4 regions of the Mesorhizobium sp. B2-8-3 genome follow, and region 4 is predicted to be linked to each of the others. Evidence: riboswitches for the same ligand, from Rfam matches in the RefSeq annotation. Region 4 holds a riboswitch; each other region holds the start of a gene.
What was found. Region 4 has a riboswitch for cobalamin ahead of FJ418_RS16860 (DUF1636 family protein). Riboswitches for the same ligand answer to the same signal wherever they lie in the genome.

Region 1 (4,203 bases), on a different contig from region 4:
GATGAACAGAATCGACACCAGGTAGAAGCGGATGTCGAATTTCATACGGGCGTCGTCAAACGAGTTGAAGCCGCATTCATAGGCGGAAAGCTTCTCCGGGTCGGGATTGCGGTAGGCCACCAGGAACGGCGCTATGAGCAGCGCAAGGCCGACGACCAGCGCCACGGCGATGAACAGGACGATCGGCAGATATGAACTCAGGAGTGCGCTCATGCGGCGGCTTTCCTTAGGCGGGCAGTTCACTTTGATTACAGCAACGAACTCTAATGCGGAAGCGTGACAGTTTAACCGCTGAACCGTTTTAAGAGGCCCATGCTGCAACGCGGCGAGGGTTAGCGCAGCGGTTTCGGTGACGCAAGTCAAACCTTGTTCAATTCGCGGCCTGGACGCCTTATCGGAAGAAACTGGTCCGATCCGCTCCTGTTTGATTTCCTTCGATTTTTACTCCACTTTTCTCTCCTGACATATCTCCCGCCATTTGCCTGCTAGCATGGCCGGAATCACCGGCTAAAAATCCGGCAAATGATCAGGGCAAGGCGCCTCGATGAAGGACAAGATTTCGCTGGCCATGGCGAGGCGCATTGCGCTCGGAGCACAGGGGTTCAACGACCCTAGGCCCGGCGGCGTTCCGGATCGCCGCCACCTTGCGCGCGTGCTTTCACGAACCGGCCTGTTGCAGATCGATTCCGTCAGCGCTGTGGTGCGCGCTCATTATATGCCGCTCTATTCTCGCCTCGGCCCCTACCCGCTTGCGCTGCTCGACAACGCCGCGGTCACCCGCAAGCGCGCGGTCTTTGAGTATTGGGCGCATGAGGCGTCGTTCCTGCCTGTCGAAACCTACCCTTTGATGCGCTGGCGCATGCTGCGCGCCGAGCAGGGCGACGAGATGTATCTCGGCCTGGCGAAATGGGGCCGGGAGCGCAAGGCGATGATCGACGAGATCTATGCGCAGGTCGCCGAACGCGGCCCGATCGCCGCGTCCGACATCGAAGGCCACAAGGGCAATGGCGGCTGGTGGGGCTGGAGCGAGGCCAAGCACGCTTTCGAATGGCTGTTCTGGGCCGGACGCATCACCACTGCCTACCGGCGCGGCTTCGAACGCTATTACGACCTGCCCGAGCGCGTTTTGCCGCAGGCCGTGCTCGACCTGCCGGTGCCCTCGGTCGAGGACGCGCATCGCGAATTGCTGCGCATCTCGGCCCGCGCCCATGGCATCGCCACCTATGGCGACCTTCGCGACTATTTTCGTCTCGCGCCGGGCGATACGAAAGACCGCATCGAGGAACTGGTCGAAGCGGGCGAACTGCTGCCTGTGAAGGTCGAGAGCTGGGACAAGACCGCCTATCTCCACAAGGACGCCCGCTTTCCACGCCGAATAGAGGCCCGCGCCCTGCTCGCCCCCTTCGATCCCGTCGTCTTCGAGCGCACCCGGACGGAAAAACTCTTCGGCTTCCGCTACCGCATCGAGCTCTACACGCCGGCCGAAAAGCGCCAATACGGCTACTACGTGCTGCCCTTCCTGCTTGGCGACCGCATCGTCGCCCGTGTCGATCTGCGAGCCGATCGGCCGGCGAGCGTGCTGCGCGTCCATGCTGCCTATGCCGAAACCGGTGCTCCCGCCGAAACGGCGGCCCAACTCTTCGACGAATTGAAGCAGATGCAGGCATGGCTCGGCCTGGAGGCGATCGAAGTGACGCCGGCCGGCGACCTCGGGCCGGCGCTGGCCGACATCGCGGTGTCGTAGCCGTGCGTTGACAGGCACCCGGCCGTAAGCCTAAATCCTGACCCAGACGGTCTTCTCCCGGCAAAGGGAGGAGCCAAGAGGGAATGCGGTGCGGGCCAACGCCCAAATCCGCGGCTGTCCCCGCAACTGTAAGCGACGAGCCCCGGCCGAAAACCACTGGGATGTTCCCGGGAAGGCGGCCTTCAAGGCGACGACTCGCGAGCCAGGAGACCTGCCGTCTGAGACTTTAAGTATCCGAATGCCCGGCGGGTTTTCCGGGCAAGGAGCCTGGTTTTGGATCGCAACGGCAGTTTCCCGGCAAATAGTGCGGATATTTCGTCCGAGCCCGACGCGCTGGCCGGCGTGACCGTCATCGTCTGCTCCTCCTGCCGCGACGAAACCGGCTCGGACGCCCATCCGCGTGCCGGCGCGCTGCTGGCTGAAGACACGCGCCGTGCCGCCTCCGGTGAAAACGTCCGCATCCGCACCGTCGAATGCCTCGGCAATTGCAAGCGCCGGCTGAGCGCCGCGCTGCTGCGCGACGGCTGCTGGAGCTATGTCTTCGGCGATCTGACCGCGACCAGCGGCGCCGACCTCATCGCCGGCGCAAAGCTCTTCGCCATCTCGACCGACGGCCTGATCCCCTGGCGCGGCCGGCCCGATTCTCTCAAGCGCGGCCTGGTTGCCCGCATCCCTCCCCTCGACATGCTGAAGGACTGACCATGAACGCTTCCGTTTCCCGTGTTCCCTGTACCGTCGTCACCGGCTTCCTCGGCGCCGGCAAGACGACGCTGATTCGCAACCTGCTCGAGAACGCCAAGGGCAAGCGGCTGGCGATCATCGTCAACGAGTTCGGTGATGTCGGCATCGACGGCGATATCCTGAAAGGCTGCGGCGTCGACACATGCCCGGAGGAAAACATCGTCGAGCTCGCCAATGGCTGCATCTGCTGCACCGTGGCCGACGATTTCGTGCCGGCGCTCGACCAGATCCTGTCGCTCAATCCCAAGGTTGACCACATCCTGATCGAAACCTCCGGCCTCGCTCTGCCGAAGCCGCTGGTCCAGGCCTTCCAGTGGCCGACGGTCAAGAGCCGCGTCACGGTCGACGGGGTCGTCGCCGTGGTTGATGGTCCGGCGCTGGCCGACGGCCGCGTCGCTTCCGACATGGATGCCCTGCAGGCCCAGCGCGCCGCGGACGTGACGCTCGACCATGACGATCCGGTCGAAGAGGTATTCGAGGACCAGATTGCCTGCGCCGACCTGATCATCCTGTCGAAGAGCGACCTGATGGATGCGGCCGGATCGCAGCGCGCCAACGCCGTCATCGGCAAGCACGTCGCGCGCGCCGTGAAGATCGTTCCGACCGCGCAAGGCAAGGTCGACCCGTCGGTGCTGCTCGGTCTCGGCCTCGCCGTCGAGGACGACATCGAGAACCGCAAGACCCATCACGACGACGAGCTCGACCATGAGCACGACGATTTCGATTCCTTCGTCATCGACATCCCTTCGGTCGCCAACCCCGATGAGCTGGCCGAGCGCGTCGCCCTTGCCGCCGAGCAGGAAAACGTGCTGCGCGTCAAAGGCTTCGTCGAGGTCGGCGGCAAGCCGATGCGGCTCCTGCTCCAGGCTGTCGGCCCGCGCGTCAATCATTATTACGACCGCGCCTGGACGGCCGAGGACGACCGCCGTTCGCGGCTCGTCGTCATCGGCCTCAAGGGGCTGAACCGCCCGGCGATCGAGCGTATCCTCGCCGGCTGAGGCAAAGACCAAAAAGCGATGCATATCCTCACCACGACATCCGCTTCGCTCGACGATCTCGCCGAGCCGGTCGACCTCAGGCAGACGCCTGCGGATGTGGTGGCCCTGTCCTTCACCGACAGCGACCTCGCCGGTCTGGCCGCCGCCTGGAAGGCCGATGCCGCGCGGCTGCCCGCGATGCGGCTTGCGGCGCTGCGCGACCTTCGCCACCCGATGTCGGTGGATCTTTGGATCGACAGCGTCGCCCGCCACGCCAAGGTCGTCCTGGTGCGCATCCTCGGCGGCTATGAGTGGTGGCGCTATGGCTGCGACCAGCTCGCCGCGGTCGCGCGCGAGCGCGGCATCAAGCTGGCGCTGCTGCCCGGCGAAAGCCATGACGAGGACCAGCGGCTGATCGAAGGCTCGACGCTGCCGCGTGCCGAGCTCGACGCGCTGCTCGGCTATTTCCGCGAAGGCGGGCCGGCCAATATGGCGGCGCTGGTGCAAAGGCTGGCAAAGCTTGCGGGGGCTGAGGCGGCCGTGGTTGATGCGGTCAGTGTGCCGAAGGCGGGGTATTATGAGCCGGGAGTTGGTGTCGTCGAGAAGTCGAACGTTTCAAGGGTCGGCATTCCTTCGCACCCCCCTCTGTCCTGCCGGACATCTCCCCCGCAAGGGGGGAGATCAGCCGTCACCCAAGCCGGCTCTATCTCTGCTTCGTCAAATATCGAGCTAGCTGAAACA
Region 2 (4,203 bases), on a different contig from region 4:
TATAAGTGCCTTGTGGGCTGCGCCTGATGCGCGGGCATGCTCCATGGTCCGTTCCAGCAGCGTGTTTCCGATGCCGCGGCCTTGTCGGCCAGGATCGACGAACAGCTGGGCGAGGAACCAGATATCGCCGCATACCCAGCTCCAGGCGAAGCCGGCAATGTCCCCGTCATCTTCCGCCACCCACAGGCCGCCGGGGTCGTCCTCGAGCGAAAACAGCTGAAAGTTGGGAGGGCTCGTCGCCGCCATCGGGCCAAAGCCGTGCCGAGTGGTAAGCTCATTGATGCTGGCCACCACCAGCGCATCGGTCGCCACGAGATCATCGGCGCGAGCAGGTCTGTAAACGAGCGACATTGAACAACCTCAGCCACGGAGCGTGAGCCGCAACGCCGATCGTATCAGTTGTCCATGCCTGCCGTCTCGGGCGCCATCAGCAAGCATCGTCCGGGGTCCGAGGCCGCGTTGACCCCCGGCGTTTGCCCACCGATGGCAAGCACGATGCCGGCAAGCGCCAGCGCCACGCCCAGCGCCTGCCAGCGGCTGATGGTTTCGCCGAGCACGAGATAGCCGAGCGCCAGGGCGAAAGGCGAGGTGAGCGAGAAGAGCAGCGCCGTGATGCGCGGGCCGACCGAATAGATGGTGGCGAAATAGGTCGAGCTGGCAATGCTGATGCCGGCGAAGCTCGATCCGGCAAGCAGCCAGAACTCCCTCGCTCCGATCGTGTGCCAGCCGCCGATCGCCAACGACACCGAGCCGGTCATCACGAAGGTTGCGAGCATCTGCCAGCGGGCAAGCTGGAGCAGGGGAACGCGGCCCTTGAGCTCGCTCAGGAACATGGAGCTCAGCGCGCTGCATAAGGCGGCGGTGACGGCGAAGGCTTCGGGGGCGAACATGGCTGGCGGCTGCGAATCCGGGAACCGGACAATTGCCGATGCTTACGCCTGCGCGCAGCGCTCGGCTAGGCCGCGCGGGCGCGCGGCGTGCCGAAGATGGACCATGCGGCGGCGACGAGCGCCGCTATCGTGGCAAGCAGCACGCAGAGGCTCGGCAGGTGGAAGACCATGTCGCGCCATCTGGGCTCGACGACGGCGCCGGTGCTGAAAGACTCGCCGCTATACTGGCACAGGATCCACGACGCGCCGCTGCGCACCATGTCGGCGTCGATATCGGAGATCAGTGCTTTCGCGTTGCGTTCGGCTGAGGGCATCGTCGCCATATGGGTGAGCAGCGCCTTGGCGGTGGCGAGGTAGGCGTGGCTGCATTCGTTGAAGGGGCTCTCCTCGTCGGCGAGGCTTCCCGGCATCAGGCCCCACAGGCAATAGGTGTATTGCAGATTGCCGTGATTGTAGAGCCGCCGGAAGGTCGGGTCGGTCGCGGTCTGGTGCTGGGCGAGCTCGAGGATCTCGCCGCGGTAGCGGGCGATCACGGCCATCTGGCCGTGTGTCAGGCTCGGGATCTGGATGCCGGGAGGAGGCGGGGCGAAGGATCCGCTATGCGCTTCGGCGGGTGCTCCCGCCGTCATGATCGAAAGGGCGGTCGCCAAAAAGAAAATGGCCGCCAGGGCAAGGAACCGTGGCGGCCGACGCATCGGATTTCAGGCGAAGCGGCGGGCAGGGCTGCGCTGGTCGCGCGCCGCGACCACGCGCTCGGCAACCGCGCCGAAGCCGAGCCCGACGACGGTCCATAGCACAAGCTGGATGCCGAGCGAGGCGACGCGGAACTGCCACAGCACCGTCGCCGAGAAGTTCTCCGGTACTTCGTTGATGTCTGGCAGGGCTGCCTTCACCAGCGCGAAGACGACGAGGAAGGCCAGCCCAGCCACGATCGAGGCGTTCCAGGCGCCGAGCCGGGTCCACAGCCGCTGCGCCAGGCCGACCGCCGCCACCATCGCCGCGATCGAGACCACGATCATGATGAAGAACAATTCCGTGCGGTAGCCGATGGTCTCGGCATTGCCGACCGCGGGCGGGTTGGCCGGGTATTTGAGGCCGGGCACCACGATCACCGCCAGGAAGCCGAGCAGCGCGATGAGCGCCGAAGTGCCACGGGGCCCAAGCGAACCCAGCCGGCCATAGGCATAGGCGAAGACCAGCGAGAACAGCCCGCCGAGGGCGGCGCCATAGACCAGCACGCCGGTTGCGAGACCGATGCCGGCCTGCGTGACGCGGCTCACCATCTCGGGCTCCGGCGCCTCGCCGGCCGTCTGGGCCTGCTGTTCCTCGAAGGCGATCGCCTTGTCGACCTGCGGCTCGCCATAGACGCGGGCGAAGGCGAATGCCAGAATCCCCGCAACCAGCCCGACAAGCATGCCGCGCAGCAAAAGTTTTCCGACCATGTCGTTAACCCTCTAAGCAATTCCAGGAAAAGTGCGTAGCGGTTTTCCGTCAGGAATAGCGTTAAACCAACCCAGCAATTCCAGGAAAACTGCGTGCCGGTTTTCCGTCCGGAATCGCGTTAGACCAAAATCGAAGCGAGTTCACCGATGCTGAACCGCCTTAGTGGCAGGGGAAGCCGAGCAGGTGGCGGCCGTCATGCACGAATTCGTGCACATAGGTGCCGCGGATCAGCGACGTCGCGCCTTCTTCCGCCCCGACGAAATAGATCGCCAGCATCAACAGCAGGCCGGCGAAGATGGCCCACGGCAGAAGCTCGCGAACCGGAATCGCAACCGGACCGTAGCTGGGGGCGAAGGTGGTGTCGGACATATTGACCTCCCGTGGGATACTGCGTCCCGTTGATCGAACAATGCTGCGGAATAAGGCCTGACTTTCGGCTGGTGCCGATCACAGTGGCGCGACCGTGCCGGACTCGCACCGGCTTCCAATCCCGTATAGCGCTAAAACACTTGTCAGCACTTCGTTCGCCTGTCAACGACATGTAATGGCCAACACGGCTTCGCGCGGCCGAAATTTCACTGGACCACGGAGTTTTGGGATGCTCGCCCGCCTGACGATGATCGCAAGCGGCGCGACGCAGGCCACGCGCAAGGGTCGTTTTCCGAGTGACGAGGCGCCGGAGCCGCGAGCCTTCGAGCGTGCCGGCGCGCTGGCCGCTTCGCTGCGCCGCGCCGACCGCGTCTGGACGAGTCCGGCGCGGGCCGCGCGGCAGACGGCCGAGGCGCTCGGCCTGGCGGCGACGGTCGAGCCGCTGCTTGGCGAACAGGATTTCGGGCGCTGGGCCGGCAAAAGTTTCGAGGAGGTGCAGGCGGAGGATCCGGAAGGCATGGCGGCATGGCTTTCCGATCCGGATGCCGCACCCCATGGCGGCGAGTCGCTTGCCGCGGTGGCCTCGCGCGGCGCGGCACTGCTGGAGCGCCTGGCCGCCGAGAGCGGCCACACCATCGCGCTCACCCATGCCGTGCCGATCCGCGCCGCCATGGTGCATGTGCTGGGTGCGCCGCTCTCCTCGGTCTGGAAGATCGACATCGAGCCGCTGTCACTCACCGAGTTCCGCGGCGACGGCCGCCGCTGGGTCCTGCACGCGAGCGGGGTCATCGTCTCTGGTTGAACCCTCTGGGCATGAAAGATCCCGATGAACGCGGTCGGCCTATGAAGCTGCCGTTCCGCGTTTCAGTGATTGCTAACGGAACGGAAACGCCTCGCTGCTATGGTGCTGCCCTGTTGCGAGGAGAGCCTTGCCTGAGGAGCCCGCCGGATATGGCCAATTTTCCCGAGACCGAGCGCCGTCTTCATGCGCGCGAATTCGTGCTCAAGGAAGCCACGATCATCGCCGCCGGCGTCAGGATCGGCTGCTCGGTCAGAAATCAGCACGAGCAAGGTGCGGAATTGCGCGTCGGCGCCGATGTGGAGATCCCGGACCGCTTCCTGCTCGAGGTCCCGGCCGACGATACGGCCTATCGCGCTCTGGTGCGGTGGCGGCGCAACGACCGCGTCGGCGTGGCGCTCTACAGCAACGCGCCGAAGGACTGATGCGCAGCCGTCCCACCAATTCGTTACTTGATCCTGCCCAAGGCGATGTGCAGCCTGGCATATCGGGAACGTAACCGCCGCGAGCGCGTTCATTGCCGGACCAACAGGGATTTGCGAATGAGCAGGACAGCCGTTTGGGTGGCGCTGCTCGCCATTTACCTGTTGCAGGCCAATGGCCCATGGTGGATCTCCTGTGGTTGTGCAGGGATGAACCTCTGATCGGCTGAGGGTTCCGCCGACGAAGCGAAAGCTGCTCAGCGAAGCGCCGCCCACCCCG
Region 3 (4,203 bases), on a different contig from region 4:
GCGCGGTTCCTGGTTGGTTTCGAGCGAATCGATCAATTCGCGCGCGACAGCTGTGATCGCCTCGACCGCATGGTGGAAGGCATGCTCGTTGCGCTTGGAGGGCTTGGTCGAGCCGCTCAGTTTGCGCACGAATTGCAGCGCTGCGTCATGCACTTCGTCATTGGTCGCCGGCGGCTCGAAATTGGCCAGGGTCTTGATGTTGCGGCACATAGCTTGAACTCCTTACCTGCTTTGTCTGCCTCACCGTCGTCCAAATTACTCTGCGTCGTTACTCTGCGTCGAGCGGCTCCGTTCCTACCGGCTTGCCGTCGCGCGACAGCCTGATCTTCTCGACCTTGTCCTCGGCCGCTTTCAGCAGCCGGTCGCAATGCGCCTTCAGCGCTTCGCCGCGCTCGTAGATCTTGATCGACTGGTCGAGCGGGACGTCGCCGCGCTCAAGATCATCGACGATCTTCTCCAGCGCGTCGAGCGCCTGTTCGAAGCTCATCGCCTTGACGTCCTCATTGCCTTCCAATGCCATAGCCTATCCCTTCATCAGCCGCCCGACATGGGCGGCGACTGAAAATGCCAGTCCCTGCAGATCGTAGCCGCCTTCCAGCAGGCTGACGAGCCTGTTGGAGCTGTGGCGGCCGGCGCGCTCCATCAATTGCCCGGTCGCCCAGTCGAAATCATCCTCGGTCAGGTTGATCTCCGCGAGCGGATCGCGGTGGTGCGCGTCGAAGCCGGCTGAAATGATGATCAGGTCCGGCGCGAACGCATCGATCGAGGGCAGCACGCGCGACAGGAAGGCATCGCGGAACAGGTCGCTGCCGGTCTGCGGCGCGAGCGGCGCATTGACGATGTTGCCGGCGCCGGTTTCGCTTTTCGCTCCGGTACCGGGATAAAGCGGCATCTGGTGCGTCGAGCAATAGAGAACCGACGGGTCGTCCCAAAAAATGTCCTGTGTGCCGTTGCCGTGGTGGACGTCCCAGTCGACGATGGCGACGCGCTCGGCCTGATGCTTCTTCTGCGCGTAGCGGGCGGCGATCGCGGCCGTGTTGAACAGGCAGAAGCCCATCGCGGTGGTCTTTTCGGCGTGGTGACCCGGCGGACGGGCGGCGACGAAGACGTTGGCGGCACGGCCCTCGAAGACGTCGTCCACCGCCGCGTTGGCGCCGCCGATCGCCGTCACCACGGCCTGCCAGCTTTTCGGGCTGGCGCTGGTATCGGCGTCGATCGAGACGATGCCGTTCTCAGGGATCGCCGCGCGCACGCGCTCGACGAAATCCTCGGGATGCGCATAGAGGATCGTTTTCTCGTCGCCTTCGGGCGCCTTGACGCGGTCGAGCGCCGAAAAAGCCTCGTCGTCGAGCACGCGTTCGATGGCGCGCAGGCGGTCAGGCCGCTCGGGATGGCCGGGCGGCGTGAGGTGTTCCAGAAAGATCGGGTGCGTGTAGAGACGGGTGTCCATGGCGCCTAATCTAGGCACCGGCGGCGCGGATGACCATGTTTGAAAGCCGAATGGCTGGGGAAAATTGCGCCAGCCCATGTCGCTGGCGCCATTGGCGCGGCGCAAGCTTCGCGGTAAGGTTCTTCGCTGCCTGGTGCCCGCGACGCGGGAGAATCGGGAACACGGTTGAACTCCGTGGCGTGCCCAACGCTGTGAGGGGGACCGCGCCGGCAAAGCCACTGTCGATGACGGGAAGGCGCCGGATGCGGGAGGATCCCGAGCCAGAAGACCGGCCCGGCAGACATGGTTTTCCGCTTGGTCAGGCGGGGGACTGCTTGTCGCAAGGGGAAAAGCGATGACGGCAGCAGCGATCGCCGCGAGCGGCGACGACTTTGACCAATTGGCGCGCGACGCGGTCTATCGGGCGATGTTCACCAGGCGTGACGTGCGCAGCCATTTTATCCCCGACGATCTCGACGACAGCGTGTTGGCGCGGCTCATCACCGCCGCGCATCATGCGCCGTCGGTCGGCTACATGCAGCCGTGGAACTTCATCGTCATCCGCGATCCAGGCAGGCGTCAGCAGGTGCGCGACCTGTTCCTCGCCGCGCGCGAGCAGGAGCTGCCGGCGATCGAGGCGGAACGGCAGGCGCTTTACCGCAAGCTGAAGCTCGAGGGCATCTGCGAAAGCGCGCTCAATCTCTGCATCACCTGCGACCGGCAGCGGTCGAAGGACTCGCCGCTCGGGCGTTGGCACAATCCGGAGATGGATCTCTACAGCACCGTCTGCGCGGTGCAGAATTTCTGGCTGGCGGCGCGGGCCGAGGGTGTCGGCGTCGGCTGGGTCAGCATCATCGAGACGGAAGCGCTGAAGCAGCTCTTGTCGATCCCGGAACATGTGACGCCGATCGCCTATCTCTGCGTCGGCCGCGTCTCTGCCTTCGCGCCGAAGCCCGATCTCGAGGCGCATGGCTGGGGCAAGCGCCTGCCGCTGCCGGAGCTGGTGATGAGCGAGACTTTCCGCGGCGCCGGCGAGGCGCCGCTCAAATCGGCAATCGCCAGGCTTGGCGGCCCATCAAAGCCATGATCAGGCGGCTCTCGGGGTATCCCAGCGCGAGCCGCCGCCGAAAGAGCCCAGCGCCTTGTCGCGCAGTTCCCCGAACTTGGACGAGGCCTCGGCCAGCCGGTGGTCCCATTCGGGATTGGGCACCTGGCCCTCGATGGCTTCGAAATAGACCTGCATCAGCGAGGCAATGGCGAAGGGCTCGATGAAGGCCGCCTTGAAGGCCCAGGCAAAGACGATGGCCAGCACGAAAGCCCAGCCGGCAAGCTGGCCCGGCATGACCCAGAGGATCGCGGCCGCGGGCGCCAGCATCAACAGGAAGATGACGAAGGACACGCCCCACATGATCGCCGCCAGCCAGACGGCGTTCTTGACCATGTGCTTGCCGTTCTGGGCGTAGAGGACGACGCCTTGCCTGGCCGTCTCGAAGGGCGAGTTCGAATTGATGCGGATGTTGTAGCCGAGGATGATCTCGTCGACATAGGTCAGCGAGATACGGATGACGGTGTTGATGAAGCCGACCAGGCCGCTCAGGCCCGGGATCGGCAGGAAGGCGGCTATGCCGCCGATCAGGCCGGTGATGGCGCGGATGGCGCCCTTGACCAACTGGTCGACGACGAAAAGGATGTTGGCCTCGGCGAAACGCTGGGTGACCACTTCCTTGGCATAGGCGATCTGGTTCTGGCCGTCAGGGACATCGTGGCCGTCGATCAGATGCACCATGACGGCGATATGGCCCGCCTTCAGCACGTAGAGGATGTATTCGCGGATCCAGTAGACGGCGATCGACACGACGCCGAAGCCGACCACGCCGCCCCACAGAGCGAAGGACATCGGCCCGTCGGGATCGGTCGAGATGTGGCCGACGCCGTAGCCGACGCTGGCCCCCGTCCCAGTCGCCATGATGTAGGCAACCGTGATGCCGAAATAGACGATCATGCGAAAGACGATGAACGGCCATGTCCGCATCATGATGGACACCGACCTGGCGATGCTGAAGTCCCACATGCCCCGACTCTCCACACCCCCGCGCATGATCCCGAAAATCGGAATCGATTTTTGGGAAGGGCCATGCGCTGAATCAAAGTTTTTACAGCGTCCTTTGCGCGTTCAAAGAACGCGCGGCGCTGTAAGAGTTGGCGGTGGAGGATGCGCTCGCCCCATTGATTGTCAATCGCGGCGGGGTTGCGGCGGCCGGAAAGCGGTGCACAACCCGGTGGCTTGGTTACCCAAGCGTGCCGTCAACCCTCTTGCGCAAGCCTTCGAGCAGTTGCTTGAATGCCGCGATCGCCTTCTTCGACGTCGCTTCGGGATCCTTCGAATTGGCGATGCGCTGCGCGGCCTGGCTGCTGGCGCCATTGATCAGCCGTGAGGTGGTCTCGGGATCAAGCTCTGGAACGACCACCCCCTCGTCCTGCAGCTTCGTCAGATGGTCGGTCATCGAGGCGATGCAAGCGCTGGCATTCGGCCACTGCGCCGGGTCGCCGAGCACCGCCGGACCGTCGCGGAACATGATGCGCTGGATTTCCGGCTCCAGCGCCATTTCGATATAGCTGGTGCATTCATCGACGAAATGCTGCCAGCGGGTCGGCGCCTTCGAAGCCACCTCGTTCACCCGCTCGGCCATTTCGCCGTCGATCTCGGCGATCACCGCCTGCAGCAGCCCCTTCTTGTCGCCGAAATGATGGTAGAGCGCGCCGCGCGTCAGGCC
Region 4 (4,203 bases):
TCGGTGTTGCCCCAGCTCGTCTCCATGTCGGCCATGATGTTTTCGCCGCCGGCGGCTGCGATCATGGCGTTGGGAATGGCGAACTTGCCGGCGGTGAAGGGCTTGTCCTCGCCGGAATCGTAGAGGAACACGCGCGTGCCCTTGCGGTCGCCGACCTTGGCGGTGATATCGGCAAGCTCGGCCTTCCAGCCGGCGACCAGCTTTTCGGCCTCCGTCTCCTTGCCGAAGATCTTGCCGAGCTTCTCGACGTCGCCATAGAGCAAGTCCATCGAGGCGACGGGCCGGTTCTTGTCGAGATGGACGCAGCTTTCGGTCAGCACCAGCGTCTTGATGCCGTGCGGGGCGAGCGTGTCGGGCGTGACCTCGCCGCCCGGCTTCATGCCGTAATACCAGCCGGCGAAGAAGAAATCCGGCTGCACGGCGACGAGGTTTTCCAGCGTCGGATATTTTGGCGCCAGCTCCGGGATGGAGCCTTGCTCCGCCTTGAACTCGGGGCCGACCTTGTACCAGCCGGTGATGCCGGTAAGCCCGACGATCGACGGCTGCAGCTTCAGCGCGAAGGCCATCTCGGCCATGTTGAGGTCCTGGATGACGGCGCGTTTTGGCGGTGCATCGAAAGTGAGCGCCTTGCCGCAGCTGTCGACGGTGACCGGGAAGGCGAAGGCGGCCGAGGCGAGAAGCGAGAAGGCAAACGACAAAGCGAGGCGTTTCACGGGATGGTGCTCCTTGTTTGGGTTGGGCAGGTTCAGGATGGCGAGGAAGCGCGCGTGGGCAGCTCGAAGACGGTGAGCTCGCGGTCCTCGGTCGGGTGCCGCAGGCGCAGCACGTCGATGCCGAAAACCTCGCGGATATGCGGCTGCGCCAGCGCCTCGCGCGGCGGTGCCAGCGCGTGCAGCCGGGCGTTGCTCATCACCGCGACGTTGGTGGCGAAGGGCGCCACCAAGGCGAGATCGTGCAGCACGGCGACCACGGTCATGCTGAATTCGGCCACCAGTTCGAGCAGTTCTGCGCGGGCGCGCGGGTCAAGGTGGTTGGTCGGCTCGTCGAGGAACAGGATCTTCGGCTCTTGCGCGATGGCACGGGCGAGCTGCGCGCGCTGGCGCTCGCCGCCGGAGAGCGAGCCGATGCTGCGCGCGAGCAGTGGCAAGAGCCCGGTCCGGCGCAGTGCTTCGACGACGATGTCGCGGTCGTCGTGCCGGCGCCTCAGGCCGGCATGCGGGACGCGGCCAAGCTCGACATAGTCGATGAGCGCCAGCCGTGGATCCGGCTGGTCCGTCTGGCCGACCACGGCGATGCTGAGCGCCCGCTCGGCGGCGGTGATCCTGTCCAGCCGGCGGCCGGCCAGGCGAACCTCGCCGTGGCTCGGCGACAACGCCCCGCACAACATGCGCAGCAGGGTCGTCTTGCCGGCGCCGTTCGGGCCGATGATGGCGAGGCGCTCACCCGCCGCCAGCGACAGGCTGACATCCTCGACCAGCGTCCGGCCGTTTGCCGTGGCGCCCAGATCGCGGGCTTCAAGCAGGGGCACGCTCACCGGACTTGCTCCCTGGCCTTACCCGCGGCGGGGATGCGCGCCAGTATCTTGCCGGCGAGCCTTGCCGGGCGCTGGCCGGAATTGCACCAACCGTCGGGCAGCGAGGCATAGAGCCTGGCAAATTCGACCAGCGCGCCGGCGTCGGTGCCCCTGTCGATGGAACCGAAGAGATAGGTGGCTTTGCCTTGCGCCATGAAGGCCACGGTGAGCGGCCGCGCGCAACCCGCCATGCAGTCGATGGTCTCGATGGCAAAGGAAGGCGCCGGCTGCAAGGAAAGCCTGGAGCGCAGGTCGGCGCACAAACCCTCGCCGGACCTCAGCCCAGTCACGGTATCGCGGCACAAAGAACAGACGATGATGCGATGGCTCGAGCGTTTCACCGTTTCACGGAAACGGCGAACCGCTCTATCTCTTTGTTTTGACACAATTCCAGACGGAAAACCGCTACACACTTTTCCTGAAATTGCTCTCGAGGCGTCCAACATTTCCGTCACTTTCCAAAATGGCGACGGAAGGATGCTGGACGAGCCGGCCGACAAGACCGGTGCTCGCGTCTCCTCCCGGCACACCCCGTCCGGTCAACTCATGTCGATGGCAGGTCTCCTGGCTCGCGGGTCGTTGCGCCATCCGCCTTCCCAGCCTTGCCGGCCAGTGGCGTTTCGGATGGAGCTCGCCGCTCACAGTTGCGGGGGCAGCCACGGGTTCGATCCAGACCGGATCTCACCGTGTTCCCTTTTTCACCCCTCGCCTTGCGGCTCGGGGACCATGACGCAGCCATCGTAGGTTGTCCGCGCGCGAGTCGCAACGGCTTCTGCGCGCGTTCATCACCGCGTGAAGCGACCTGCCTGGAGAAATGCATTCGTGGTTCGATTCTCGTTATGATATGTAATAACGTTACACACCAACGAATGCGTAGCAGTCAATCCCTCCTCGCGCCGTCTCACCCAAACATCGGAAAATTTTCAGAAACCGTTCGGGATTTGCCGGAGCCGAAATCGCAAAAAGATCGGGCTGGCGAAAGACAGGTTGCAACGCCTCGATCCCCTGCCAGCCAACGCAGTTTTCCCGACCGCCGCGTCCTCCCAAGCGCGGCCGCAACCTTGGGCACGGAGACGACATGATTGCCGCACGTTTTCACAACAGTCCTCTTGGGCACAACAAGCCGCTCAGGCGCCGCCTTGTCGCCGGCTCCATCGCCGCGCTCGCTTGCGGTGCCGTGATGGTCTGGCACGGCGCCAGAAGCGAAGCATCGAACGTCGCGCCGGGCACGCCCGAAACCAAGCTGGTCAAGGCAGTTTCGGTCTCGCCGGAACCCGTCGCGGATAACCGCGTCGCCATCGGCGAGATCAAGCCGAGGCTGGAGAGCGATCTCGGTTTTCGCGTTTCCGGCAAGCTCATCCAGCGCACCGCCGAGGTCGGCGCCACGGTGAAGAAGGGCGAGGTGCTCGCCCGGGTCGACGACCAGGATTATCGAAACCGGCTGGCCAGCGCGGAAGCCGATGTGACAGCGGCCGAGGCCGTGCTGGTGGAAGCCAGCGCCGCCGAAGCGCGTATCAGCGCGCTGCTCGCCAAGGGTTTCACGACACGCGCCAACCATGACGCGACGCTAAAGAATCTGCGCTCGGCCGAGGCCAAGCTGAAATCGGCGAACATCGCCTTCGCGATGGCCAAGGACCAGCTCGGTTACACCGAGCTCCGGGCCGAATTCGACGGCATCGTCACCGCCACCGGCGCCGAGGCCGGCCAATCGGTCAATGTTGGGCAGATGGTGGTACGCGTCGCCGATCCGGAGAGCCGCGACGCGGTGTTCTCTATCGCGGAAGCAGCCTTTACCAGCGACCGGCGCGGTCGAAAGATACCCGCCGTCACCGTCTCGCTGCTCAGCAATCCGGCGGTCTCGACCGCCGGCACTGTGCGCGAGATAGCGCCGATGGCCGACGCCGCCACCCGCACCTTCCAGGTGAAGGTTTCGCTTGAGAATGCGCCTGACGAGATGCGCTTCGGCGCAAGTGTCGCCGGCCGCGTCGAGATCGCCGGCGCGCCTGTCGTGCTGCTGCCGGGCAGCGCGCTGTTCGACAAGGAAGGCAAGCCCGCCGTCTGGGTGGTGTCGGCCTCGTCGGCTGTCGAGCTCAAGCCGGTCACCATCGCCCGCTACGAGACCGACCGCGTAGTCGTCAGTGCCGGGCTCACCAAGGGCGACCGGGTCGTCACTGCCGGCGTTAACCGGCTGCGGGAACACGAAAAAGTCCGTATCGTTGAGGGAGAAGGAAAATGACCATGTCAAAGACCAAGGTCCTCATCGCCGGCGCCGGCCCGACCGGGCTGACGCTCGCGCTCTGGTTGACCAAGCTCGGCGTTCCGGTGCGCATCTTCGACAAGGCCGCCGCTCCCGGCGAAACCTCGCGCGCGCTGGCCGTCCAGGCGCGCACGCTGGAATTCCACCGCCAGATCGGCATCGTCGACGACGTGCTTGCCGCGGGCGTGAAGATCGAACAGCTCACCGTGCATACGCCGGCAGGCGTCGCCGCGAGACTCCCGCTCGCCGATTTCGGCCGCGGCATCAGCCCCTATTCCTTCGCCTTCGCGCTGCCGCAGGACATCCACGAGCGCGTGCTGATCACGCATCTGGAGCGCGCCGGCGTCGAGGTGGAGCGCGGCACGGAGCTCAT

Region 1: linked by a shared signal. The riboswitch ahead of FJ418_RS24935 (DUF1636 family protein) and the one ahead of FJ418_RS16860 (DUF1636 family protein) in region 4 are both predicted to bind cobalamin.
Region 2: linked by a shared signal. The riboswitch ahead of FJ418_RS17585 (CbtB domain-containing protein) and the one ahead of FJ418_RS16860 (DUF1636 family protein) in region 4 are both predicted to bind cobalamin.
Region 3: linked by a shared signal. The riboswitch ahead of bluB (5,6-dimethylbenzimidazole synthase) and the one ahead of FJ418_RS16860 (DUF1636 family protein) in region 4 are both predicted to bind cobalamin.

Annotation. Positions count from the first base shown of each region.
Region 1 covers NZ_VFTW01000022.1:35,992-40,194, forward strand. Annotated here, with positions in the region: gene FJ418_RS24925 (NADH-quinone oxidoreductase subunit A) at 1-213, opposite strand, end outside; gene FJ418_RS24930 (winged helix-turn-helix domain-containing protein) at 545-1,744, shown strand; cobalamin riboswitch at 1,775-1,978, shown strand; gene FJ418_RS24935 (DUF1636 family protein) at 2,018-2,443, shown strand; gene cobW (cobalamin biosynthesis protein CobW) at 2,446-3,483, shown strand; gene FJ418_RS24945 (cobaltochelatase subunit CobN) at 3,502-4,203, shown strand, end outside.
Region 2 covers NZ_VFTW01000011.1:18,748-22,950, forward strand. Annotated here, with positions in the region: gene FJ418_RS17565 (GNAT family N-acetyltransferase) at 1-351, opposite strand, end outside; gene FJ418_RS17570 (DMT family transporter) at 396-890, opposite strand; gene FJ418_RS17575 (hypothetical protein) at 956-1,540, opposite strand; gene FJ418_RS17580 (CbtA family protein) at 1,592-2,332, opposite strand; gene FJ418_RS17585 (CbtB domain-containing protein) at 2,493-2,702, opposite strand; adenosylcobalamin (AdoCbl) riboswitch at 2,703-2,846, opposite strand; gene FJ418_RS17590 (histidine phosphatase family protein) at 2,932-3,504, shown strand; gene FJ418_RS17595 (PilZ domain-containing protein) at 3,654-3,926, shown strand; gene FJ418_RS17600 (MAPEG family protein) at 4,181-4,203, opposite strand, start outside.
Region 3 covers NZ_VFTW01000021.1:32,012-36,214, forward strand. Annotated here, with positions in the region: gene FJ418_RS24375 (DUF2277 domain-containing protein) at 1-210, opposite strand, end outside; gene FJ418_RS24380 (exodeoxyribonuclease VII small subunit) at 269-520, opposite strand; gene FJ418_RS24385 (histone deacetylase family protein) at 524-1,450, opposite strand; cobalamin riboswitch at 1,565-1,742, shown strand; gene bluB (5,6-dimethylbenzimidazole synthase) at 1,785-2,516, shown strand; gene FJ418_RS24395 (hypothetical protein) at 2,517-3,500, opposite strand; gene FJ418_RS24400 (TetR/AcrR family transcriptional regulator) at 3,718-4,203, opposite strand, start outside.
Region 4 covers NZ_VFTW01000010.1:62,508-66,710, reverse strand. Annotated here, with positions in the region: gene FJ418_RS16870 (ABC transporter substrate-binding protein) at 1-713, opposite strand, end outside; gene FJ418_RS16865 (ABC transporter ATP-binding protein) at 746-1,534, opposite strand; gene FJ418_RS16860 (DUF1636 family protein) at 1,531-1,914, opposite strand; cobalamin riboswitch at 2,110-2,317, opposite strand; gene FJ418_RS16855 (efflux RND transporter periplasmic adaptor subunit) at 2,652-3,809, shown strand; gene FJ418_RS16850 (FAD-dependent monooxygenase) at 3,806-4,203, shown strand, end outside.